Regions from separate parts of the Neptunomonas sp. ABH4_499 genome, predicted to be linked through region 3. Evidence: predicted binding sites of a transcription regulator. Region 3 holds the regulator's gene; each other region holds the start of a gene.
The links. Region 3 encodes sigma-54, which starts transcription at its own class of promoters, with help from an activator protein. Its sites were predicted from a motif close to TGGCACNNNNNTTGCTNT; they were not measured.
Positions count from the first base shown of each region.

Region 1 (3,282 bases), on a different contig from region 3:
CCAAGGCGGTCAGTGCAAAGTAGCCGATCACATCGGCGATCATGCTCATTTGGCCACCAATAAAGAGGTCGTCCAGCCCGCTTTACCGTCGGAAGCCGCTTTGGTGAGGCTAAAGTCTTTGGTGGACGAAACGGTGTACTCATCGACGGATTCCTCATCCTCATTGGATCCGTACACCTTAGGTGTTTTGTCCTGAGTCACGGTGATGGCGACTAAGTGCTCTGCTGGCGAGCGGCTCAGTAACTTGCGTTTCTTAAGACTGTAGGCCCAGATCTCCTCGGAGCCATCTTTGTGGCTACCTTCGTAGGCATCGCTGTGCATGATCATATAAACCAGATCATTCGGGGCGTTGTACGCGGTGACCATGTAGCCACCTGGCACCCAGTTGCCTTCCTCTTTGGATGCGACCGGAATCGTCTCTAGAAAGCGCATGGTTGGGCCGCTGTCATCGGCGATCACCAAATCCCCGTTGAAACCTACCAATAGCAATTTGCCATCTTTTAATCGCTGGCTATGGACGTACAAAGGCGAGTTTTCGCTGTCGAACAGCGGGTCGGATGTTTCGACCGAGTATTGGTCGCCATTGACGGTAAAGGTCTTAAATTGCCCGGTACCGCACCAGGTGGAAAAGCGATAACCGCGGGTGGACGGGATAATGCCGTAGCAACCAGGGGTTGGGATGATCCCTTGAACCACGCCGATTTTCTGATTGGCAATGGTGACAGAGGTCGCAGGTGTGGCGTTTTGAATATAAATTAAGGATTCATCCGCGCTCTTTTCTAACAACTGAGACATGCCGATCGCTTTGGCCGCTTGGTTGGGAATCACAATCTCGGTTTCAGGCGTTAGCGTATTCACATCAAAGATCTGCAACACACTCTCAACGGGGCCGTAGCTGTAGCGTTTCATGTAGTCAGAGAACGCATACACCTTGGAGGCGTCCTTCGAGAGCAAAATCTGAGAGGTGAGGCCCAGCGACAACAGGCCTTTGTAGGTTAATCCATCTTGACCGTAGACATGGATTTTACTGGCGGCGTCCCATCCGGCCTCATTTACAAAGACATTAGGGCCTTTGGGGATCGCTTCTTCAACGGTAAAGACTTCGGGTTTAAACGACTCGTCAGCGACGGCGGTGAGTGACCATTGAGTAAGACCTAAAAAGGCAGCACCGACTGCACATTGGGTCATCCGTTTCAGTGTTGTCATGCATTAACTCTCCTACGTTAATCCGACTTACGGCCTCGCAGGATGTGTGCCACCAACACTGTGTTGGTATACAACAGCTGTTTACATCAAACAGATCTATCAAAAAAAGTCATTATGACAAGGTGGAATAAAAACTAACCTTTTGGTCAAAACACATCCAAAGTAGGACGTCTTTATGGGTGAGGAGCGTTGACGCGTTTTAGGGCAGCGATTAAAAAAGATGCCTCAAAATGAGGAGGGGAGGTCGATCACGCGGTTATCATGATCGACCCAAAGGCTTACTTCTCGGCCGCAATCACAGAGACTTCGACCAGAAGCTCTGGGCGAGCCATACGTGCTTCTACGCACGCACGTGCAGGGGCGTGACCTTCTGGCACCCATGCATCCCATACCGCATTCATCGCCGCAAAATCTTTCATGTCGCGGATGTAAACGGTGGCGGATAAGATGTGCTCTTTATCGGAGCCGGCTTGTTCTAGCAGCGCTTCCACTTTATCCAGCATGGTTTGCGTTTGTTCAGCGATGCCTGCATTTGCATCAGCTGCCACTTGGCCACACAGGTAAATGGTGCCGTTATGTTTAACGATGCGGCTCATGCGCTGACCGATCTCTTGACGTTCGATAGTCATATTTACTCCAAAGAATCAGTTTTTAAACGAATAGCACCAGTATATCGAAAAAGGGCTAGAAGAATTTTTGGAATTTTATCGCTTGGCAACAATCTTATCTTTTCGGATCTGTTTGCCGGGCCTTCGCTTCTCGCGTATGGTGGCCGCACGTGGAATGACTCCCTGCACTTATATAAGGATGTAATCATGGATTTGAATACCCTTCTTAATCGGCCAACGTTAGGTCAACAAACCCTACAGGCTCGTTTAAACGCCTCTGTCGATACTCAAAAGTTGTTTGCCGCCATTGATGCAGACCCTGCGCTGGTGGGTGCAGGTGTTGTGTATGTGGATGCGCATTTGAACATCGTAACGCTGCGCGAATTTCAGCCTGTGTGCCGAATCAAACCGATTAAAGTCGTGATCCGCGAGCCGTTTGAGCCGGTCAGCGACCAGCAGTTTATCGCCGCTGCACAAACCCCACGTGAGTCCAAAATGCTGATGGAAAGCGTATCCACCGGCTTGGCTTGCGCGGGCATGGTGTTCAGTATTGTGGCGATCATTACCTCGGCTGCGGCTGTACCCGTCACCGGTGGCGGTAGCTCTGCAATGACGTATGTGGCGTACGGCGCCGCCGTGGCCACCGGTGCACAGTGTTTGAACGGTGCGGTGCGTGTCACTTTGGAAGCGCAATCGCCTGCAACCTTGGATGCGTTGGACTCGGAAGAGTGGTACACCAACACCATGACCGCGTTGGATGTTATCTCGCTGGCGGGTGTAGCGGTGTCTGGGTATCAGATGATCAAGTACGTTAAGGTACTGAACTCTGAGGGGCAGTCGGTGCGTACAGTACTGCAAGGGCTGAACCGCCACGAGCGTCGTCGTTTGACCGAAGAGATCATTCGTCAAAACCGTCCGGGCATCTCGAACCGAATGCGAAAAATGCTGCAACGCCAAGGCGTTTACCCGACCCGCTACGCCGCGGATCGACTACAACGCACCACCATCAGCCAAATTACCGACTCCTTTGCCGCCTTATTGGCCTTTACCGGCAGTGCGGGCAGCGGTGTGGTACGTCAGTTGGCCGTTAACGTATACGAAGAGTTTTAAGTGAAACCGTCCAACCAAGCTCAGCCCCGCCAAGATCACGACGCTCCATTGCAGGGTAAGGTCAGTTTATTGCGGCTGGTTTTTCCCCCGAACACCGTTACGGTGGTGTTTGCGCATATCTTGTTGATCGGTGCGGGTGTGTCTTGGTTGGCGGGTGTGTTCTTCTTGCAGCCGAACGGCATCACGGTCGATCAGGTCAAGGTGTTGATGATCGGCGCTGTGTTACAGATCGCGCTCTTAAGCTTTTTCTTTGTGAAAATGCTGCGTTTTTCGAAGCGGTTTCGATACCTATCTGCGTATGCAGCGGGGTTTTATGCGCTGCTGCACGCTGGCCTTGGGGTTAAGGCGTTGTTGTCAG
Region 1 is NZ_JBSWXK010000024.1:23,170-26,451, forward strand. It holds gene ACXAF9_RS17145 (MauE/DoxX family redox-associated membrane protein) at 1-49, opposite strand, end outside; gene ACXAF9_RS17150 (amine dehydrogenase large subunit) at 46-1,206, opposite strand; gene ACXAF9_RS17155 (RidA family protein) at 1,485-1,835, opposite strand; gene ACXAF9_RS17160 (hypothetical protein) at 2,022-2,924, shown strand; gene ACXAF9_RS17165 (hypothetical protein) at 2,925-3,282, shown strand, end outside.
Region 1: a site for sigma-54 is predicted at 1,241-1,258, ahead of ACXAF9_RS17150 (amine dehydrogenase large subunit). Genes of this name have one in related genera too.

Region 2 (3,282 bases), on a different contig from region 3:
GCACACCGTTTGGCAACACCTCGTGAACCGATACGGTGATATTGCCACTTAGGCTGTTGCTCATATCCGATGTCCCCTCGCCATCAAAGGTGTTGGACGAGGTGCCGCTATCCACCGACAATGCAGAACCAAACACGCTTAGCCCCGTACCAAACAAAGTTGGATTAGGCAGCGACGTGTTCGAGCTTTTATCGGTTGAGGTGCTGGCCGACTTGGAAGATTGGGTTTGTTCACTCAGGACAATCGTAATGATGTCGCCAACCCGATGCGCACGACCATCACTGTAGATGTTCATGCTGGTTGCGGCATTAAAGATCGCCCCATCCACCGGTTTAGGCTGCGTGTACTGCTGCGGTGAAACCGGCGCGTAATAGGCACGATCAGGTTTTACTGGCTTATTAACACAGCCCACCAACACCATCGGCAATACAAGCGCCATCAAGGCTGTTTTTGTCATCTGAGTGATATTCATATCTTTAACCCATCGGATGATGTTTATTAGCTTCACATTAAAGCTGCTGTGTAATGAACGAGAGCATCTCGTCGGCCGTTGAGATCACCTTAGAGTTGATCTCGTAGGCGCGCTGCGTGGTGATCATGTTCACCAGCTCTTCCACCGCATTCACGTTGGACGCTTCAAGCATCCCTTGGCGAACAATCCCCAAACCCTCTTCACCCGGTGCAGCCACTTGAGGAGCACCACTTGCGGCGGTTTCAATGAAGAGGTTTTGACCAATGGCCTGTAAGCCTTGCGGGTTTACAAAGTCGGCAATTTCAAGGGTGCCGATCTGTTGCGGGGTTGCATCCCCAGCCACCACCACTTCAACGGTGCCGTCCACACCCACAGTAAAGGTTTGTACATCATCCGGCAGGGTGATCGCAGGCTCGATTAGGTAGCCCTCGGCGGTAACCAACTCGCCATCAGCGGTTAAGTGGAATTGGCCGTTACGGGTGTAACCGATCTCACCATTGGGCATCTGTACCTGGAAAAACCCGCGCCCATCGATTGCCACATCAAAGGTTTCGTCGGTCACTTGTACTTCACCGGTGGTGAACATTTTTTGCGTGCCGACAATGCGTACCCCATTACCGACCTGCAAGCCGGACGGCAACTGGTTGCCTTCGGCCGTTGTTTCAGCACCTGGCTGGCGCACCGTTTGGTAGAGTAGATCTTCAAAGACCACACGGTCTTTTTTGAAGCCAACGGTGCTGGCGTTCGCCAAGTTATGAGAGATGACTTTTAGCGATGTGTCCTGAGCCGTTAAACCCGTTTTTGCTACAAACAGTGCCCCATGCATTGCTGAGTTCTCCTATGCCTTATTTCGTGTTTAACGTCTTATTAACTCAATGACAAAATCGACGTTGCGGATGCGGCGACCTCTTCGGCAGTCTTCATCATCCGGATATTCATTTCATACTGGCGTGCTTCGGTGATCACACTGGTCATCTCACTGACGGCGTTCACATTGCTGGTCTCTAGATACCCAGAGCGCACCCGTACATTCAAATCTTGCGGCTGTACGGCCAAATCATCGGCGTACATCAAGCCATCGGTTCCTTTAAAGCTGGCTTCGGGGTCCAGCGTGACTAACTTAAGCTGATCCACAATCGCAATCTCAGCGGCCGCTTCACCCAATGGGCGAATGGTAATCGTGCCGTCACTACCGATATCGATTTTCTCGGCCGGTGGAATCACAATCGGCACTCCGCCGTTGCCCATCACCGGCAAACCGCTGCCTGTCACCAATTGGTTGGCGACATTGATTTGCAGCTCACCACCGCGGGTGTAGCCTTCGGTGCCGTTTGGCCCGATCACGGCCAACCAACCATCACCATCGACGGCAACATCCAGGTCACGACCGGTCTGCATAAAGGTGCCCGCCGTACGGTCGGTTGCCGGACGTTCGCTTTGGGTATAAACGCGTGACGCAAACCCATCACCAAACACTTGCATAGAGCGCGCTTGCTCTAAATCCGCTTTAAACCCTGTGGTATTGGCATTCGCTAAGTTATTTGCATGGGCCTGCTGGGCCAGCATGTTTTCTTTAGCGCCACTCATGGCGATGTAAACCAACTTATCCATAACGAGACCGGAAAACCTTTGCCGCTTTTTATCAGTTACATAGGTATGAGCAAGGGGTGTGCCAAATATTCAAACAGGCTTTTAAATAAAGCAGAACAGAGTGCCGTTTCAGGGGTACAAGAGGGGCAAAAAGAAAGGCCGCGATTAGGCGGCCTTTGGTTCGTCGTATTGACGTATGGAGGTGTTCTTAGATCTGTAGGATCGACTGAGTAACCGTGTTCAGGGTTTCCAATGTTTTGGAGTTGGCCTGGAAGTTACGCTGCGCTTCGATCAGCTTCACAAGTTCAGAAGACAAATCCACGTTGGATTGCTCCAATGCGGCAGACGTTAGCGTGCCGCTTAGGCCCGTTCCTGGTGGGTTCAAGACCGCAGAACCTGAATCAAACGTCGCGATCCACTCAGTATCACCGCTGGATTGCAAACCATCTTGGTTAGCAAACGTTGCGATGGCCACCAAGCCAAGCTCCTGGGTTTGACCGTTACTGAAGCTTGCCACCATTTCACCCGCTTCGGTAAAGGTAACACCGATCAAGTCACCCTTGGTGTAACCATCTTGAGACGAGCTTTTCACGATCGAATCCGACGCAAACTGGCTGGAACCTGTGATGCTCATCTGGATACCGGCCAAGTTATCAATGTCACCATCCAAAATGGCGTCATTCGGATTGGCAGGGTCAGCCCCAAGAATCGTGATATTAGGCGCTTCGGCACCCTCAACCGCTTCAATGCCATTCACCTCAGCCAGCTTACCGGTTGTGGTGTTGAACTTAATCATGATTGGGCCAACTTCGGTACGACCCGACGCAAAACCACTCTCGCCTGGGTCTACACTTTTACCAAGGTTCAACTGCGCTTCATCATTGAGATACGCGTACATGCGGTAAGACCCCATGAAGGAGTTATCCCCTTCTACGGTTGCGATATCGACCGTACCCGGCGTAGTTTCCACAAACGGGGTAAACGTACCGCCACTGATGTCCATCAACTCTACGTTACCGGCTTCCGGTGCGTAGGTGATGGAAATATTTCCGGTTAATGAGTCAAACTCAACGCTGTCGACATCTGGGTTTAGATCGATGATCTCTTGCTGATAATCTTCGATGGTTTCACCGACATCTTCCAACGTCATATCGGTATCCAGCTCGATGGTTACGCCACCAATCACAATCGAGGTGTTTTGATCCAGCGTAAACTCACCG
Region 2 is NZ_JBSWXK010000003.1:52,687-55,968, forward strand. It holds gene flgH (flagellar basal body L-ring protein FlgH) at 1-472, opposite strand, end outside; gene flgG (flagellar basal-body rod protein FlgG) at 510-1,298, opposite strand; gene flgF (flagellar basal-body rod protein FlgF) at 1,340-2,083, opposite strand; gene ACXAF9_RS03540 (flagellar hook protein FlgE) at 2,271-3,282, opposite strand, start outside.
Region 2: a site for sigma-54 is predicted at 2,130-2,147, ahead of flgF (flagellar basal-body rod protein FlgF). Genes of this name have one in related genera too.

Region 3 (3,282 bases):
TTCAGCCAGCAGGCAGCGGCCAATCAGGCCATTACAGATGCCTATGGTAATTCACTTGAATACCTAGTGAAAAAACAAACCATCACTCTATCTGGAAACGCAAAAGTTGAGCAGGAGAAAAACCAGTTCAGCGGCGAGCGAATCGTATACCAGATGGACAAAGCACGTGTGAACGCTTACGGCGGCAAAGACTCAGGTCAGCGTGTTCAGATGATTATTCAACCGAACGGCAACTGAGCATTATGTCACTTGAGTTAAAAGCCACCCATTTGGCGAAGTCGTACAAAAAACGCCACGTGGTACGTGACGTATCAATGACGGTCAAAGCCGGCGAGATCGTCGGTTTACTGGGCCCAAACGGCGCCGGTAAAACCACCTGTTTTTACATGATTGTTGGCTTGGTTAAAGCCGACAAAGGCCAGATCTTCATCAATGATCAAGACATTACGGCCTTCGCCATGCACGATCGTGCTCGTCAAGGTATTGGGTATCTGCCGCAAGAGGCGTCGATCTTTCGAAAGCTGAGTGTCGAAGACAACCTGATGTCGATTCTTGAGCTTAGAAAAGATCTGTCCCCAAGTGATCGTAAAGCCACTCTTGAAAACCTGTTACAAGAGTTCCACATTACGCACATCCGCGACAGCCTAGGCATGAGCCTATCCGGCGGCGAACGCCGTCGTGTTGAGATCGCAAGGGCACTCGCGTCCGAACCTAAATTCATTCTATTGGATGAGCCCTTTGCTGGCGTCGATCCGATCTCGGTCAACGATATTAAAGAGACCGTAAAGCACCTACAATCACGAGGTATTGGGGTGTTAATCACTGACCATAACGTACGTGAAACGTTAGACATTTGTGAAAAAGCGTATATCGTCAGTGAAGGTGTCATTCTAGCCGAAGGCGCACCGGCTGATATTTTAGCCAATGAGCAAGTGAAAGCCGCCTATCTTGGCGAGTCCTTCCGGCTGTAATTGACCGACCTGTGTTATTGGAGTAGATGCGGAGTTTATGAAGCAGTCATTACAACTCAAAATGGGTCAGCACCTGACCATGACCCCACAACTGCAACAGGCGATTCGCTTATTGCAGTTATCAACATTGGACCTTCAGCAAGAGATTCAGTCGGCGCTTGAAAGCAACCCGATGCTGGAGACCAATGAAGAGGGAGATGAGTTAGACTCCAACTCGGCCGGCAACGACAATAACGAGCGCGCTGAGTCCGACGATTACTCACAAGAAGACTACACCGCTCAAGCCAGCGAGACTCAACAAGAGCGCAATGACTCAGCCGAGATGGCTGATACGGCCTCTGTCGATGATCAATGGAACGATGATATTCCAGCGGAGCTCTCAACCGACTCCAGTTGGGACGACACCTTCCAGACCGCGTCCAGCAGCTCAGGCAGTACCACCCACCGTGACGACGATGACTTTATGGAGTCCAACGACACGGCCGAAGAAACCCTGCAAGATCATCTTCATTGGCAGCTCAACCTAACCCGTATGAGCTTAGAAGACCGAATGGTTGCTGAGGCGATCATCGATGCGATCGACCCTGAGGGCTACCTTCGCACCACAACCGAAGAGCTCCTTGAGGATTTCAAACGGCAAGAACCCGAGCAGTTCCAAGACACCGAAATTGAAGAGATCGAAGCGGTATTGCACCGCATTCAGCAGTTTGATCCACCCGGTGTCGGTGCCCGAGACTTGGGTGAGTGTTTAGCCATCCAGCTTAAGCAGTTACCAGAAAAACCGCCGCTGTTTGAGCAGACGCTCCAGCTGTGCCTGAATCACATCCATTTGCTGGGTAGTCGCGATTACAAACAGCTGATGCGTAAGCTGCGCGTCAAAGAGCCACAGTTACAAGCGATGATTCTTTTGATTCAATCGCTGAACCCGCAACCTGGCGCGATGATCTCTTCCAGCCAGGCGGAGTACGTTATCCCCGATGTATTCGTTGAAAAAGTCAAAGGCGTGTGGATAGCCCGACTCAATTCCGATGCATCGCCTAGCCTTCGAATCAACACTCAGTATGCCGACCTCATCCGCCGAGCTGACTCCAGTGCTGATAACACCTACTTGAAGAATCACTTGCAAGAAGCACGTTGGTTTATCAAGAGTTTAATGAGCCGAAATGAAACCCTACTCAAAGTTGCGAGTCAGATTGTTGAAAGGCAGTCGGATTTTCTGGAGTACGGCGAGGAGGCCATGAAGCCAATGGTGTTGCATGACATTGCCGAAGCAGTCGAAATGCACGAGTCCACGATATCGCGTGTGACCACCCAAAAATACATGCATACCCCAAGGGGTATCTTTGAGTTGAAGTACTTCTTCTCAAGCCATGTCAGCACCAATGATGGTGGTGCTGCATCGTCAACCGCCATTCGCGCCGTGATAAAAAAACTGATAGCGGCCGAAAATCCTGCTAAACCTTTAAGTGACAGTAAAATTGCTCAATTACTTGATGCAGAGGGAATCCAGGTCGCTCGAAGAACGATTGCCAAATATCGCGAAGCGATGGGCATCGCCCCTTCTAACGAAAGAAAGCGTCTGGTTTAATAACGACTCACTACGACGAACAATCGTCTAAGGAGACATGTATGCAGATCAATATCACAGGTCACCACTTAGAACTGACAGATGCACTGACCGAATATGTCCACACCAAGTTTGATAAACTGGAAAGGCATTTTGATAACATCACCAATGTCCAAGTGACCCTGAGTGTTGATAAGCAACGTCAAATAGCAGAAGCTGGCATGCACATCGCAGGCGGCGAAGTCTTTGCAACGAGCGAACACACAGATATGTATGCAGCGATTGATGCGGTAACCGACAAACTGGACCGCCAAATCATTAAGCACAAAGAAAAACTCAAGAGCCACAAATAAGTAAGGCGTTACATCACTTATGCCCATACTCTCATTGCTTTCACCTTCAAGAACGCTTCACGCCGTAGAAGGCATTAGCAAAAAGCGCGTATTAGAAACCGCCAGCAAGTTGATTGCAGAATCAGCCGGTGAAGAGGTTGATCAGGATGCTGTATTCACTGGACTCATCGGACGAGAGAGATTGGGCAGTACCGGTATTGGGGAGGGCGTTGCCATTCCCCACTGCCGTCTTGCCGGAATCGATACCGCTATGGGGGCTTTATTTACCCTAAGCGAACCCATCGATTTTGACGCCATCGACCAACGCCCCGTCGACCTGTTGTTCTTTTTACTGGTCCCTGAAGAGGCGTGTGACGAACACCTAGACACCTTGGCCAAACTGGCCGAATCC
Region 3 is NZ_JBSWXK010000006.1:110,605-113,886, reverse strand. It holds gene lptA (lipopolysaccharide transport periplasmic protein LptA) at 1-237, shown strand, start outside; gene lptB (LPS export ABC transporter ATP-binding protein) at 243-971, shown strand; gene ACXAF9_RS08025 (RNA polymerase factor sigma-54) at 1,009-2,559, shown strand; gene hpf (ribosome hibernation promoting factor) at 2,601-2,891, shown strand; gene ptsN (PTS IIA-like nitrogen regulatory protein PtsN) at 2,911-3,282, shown strand, end outside.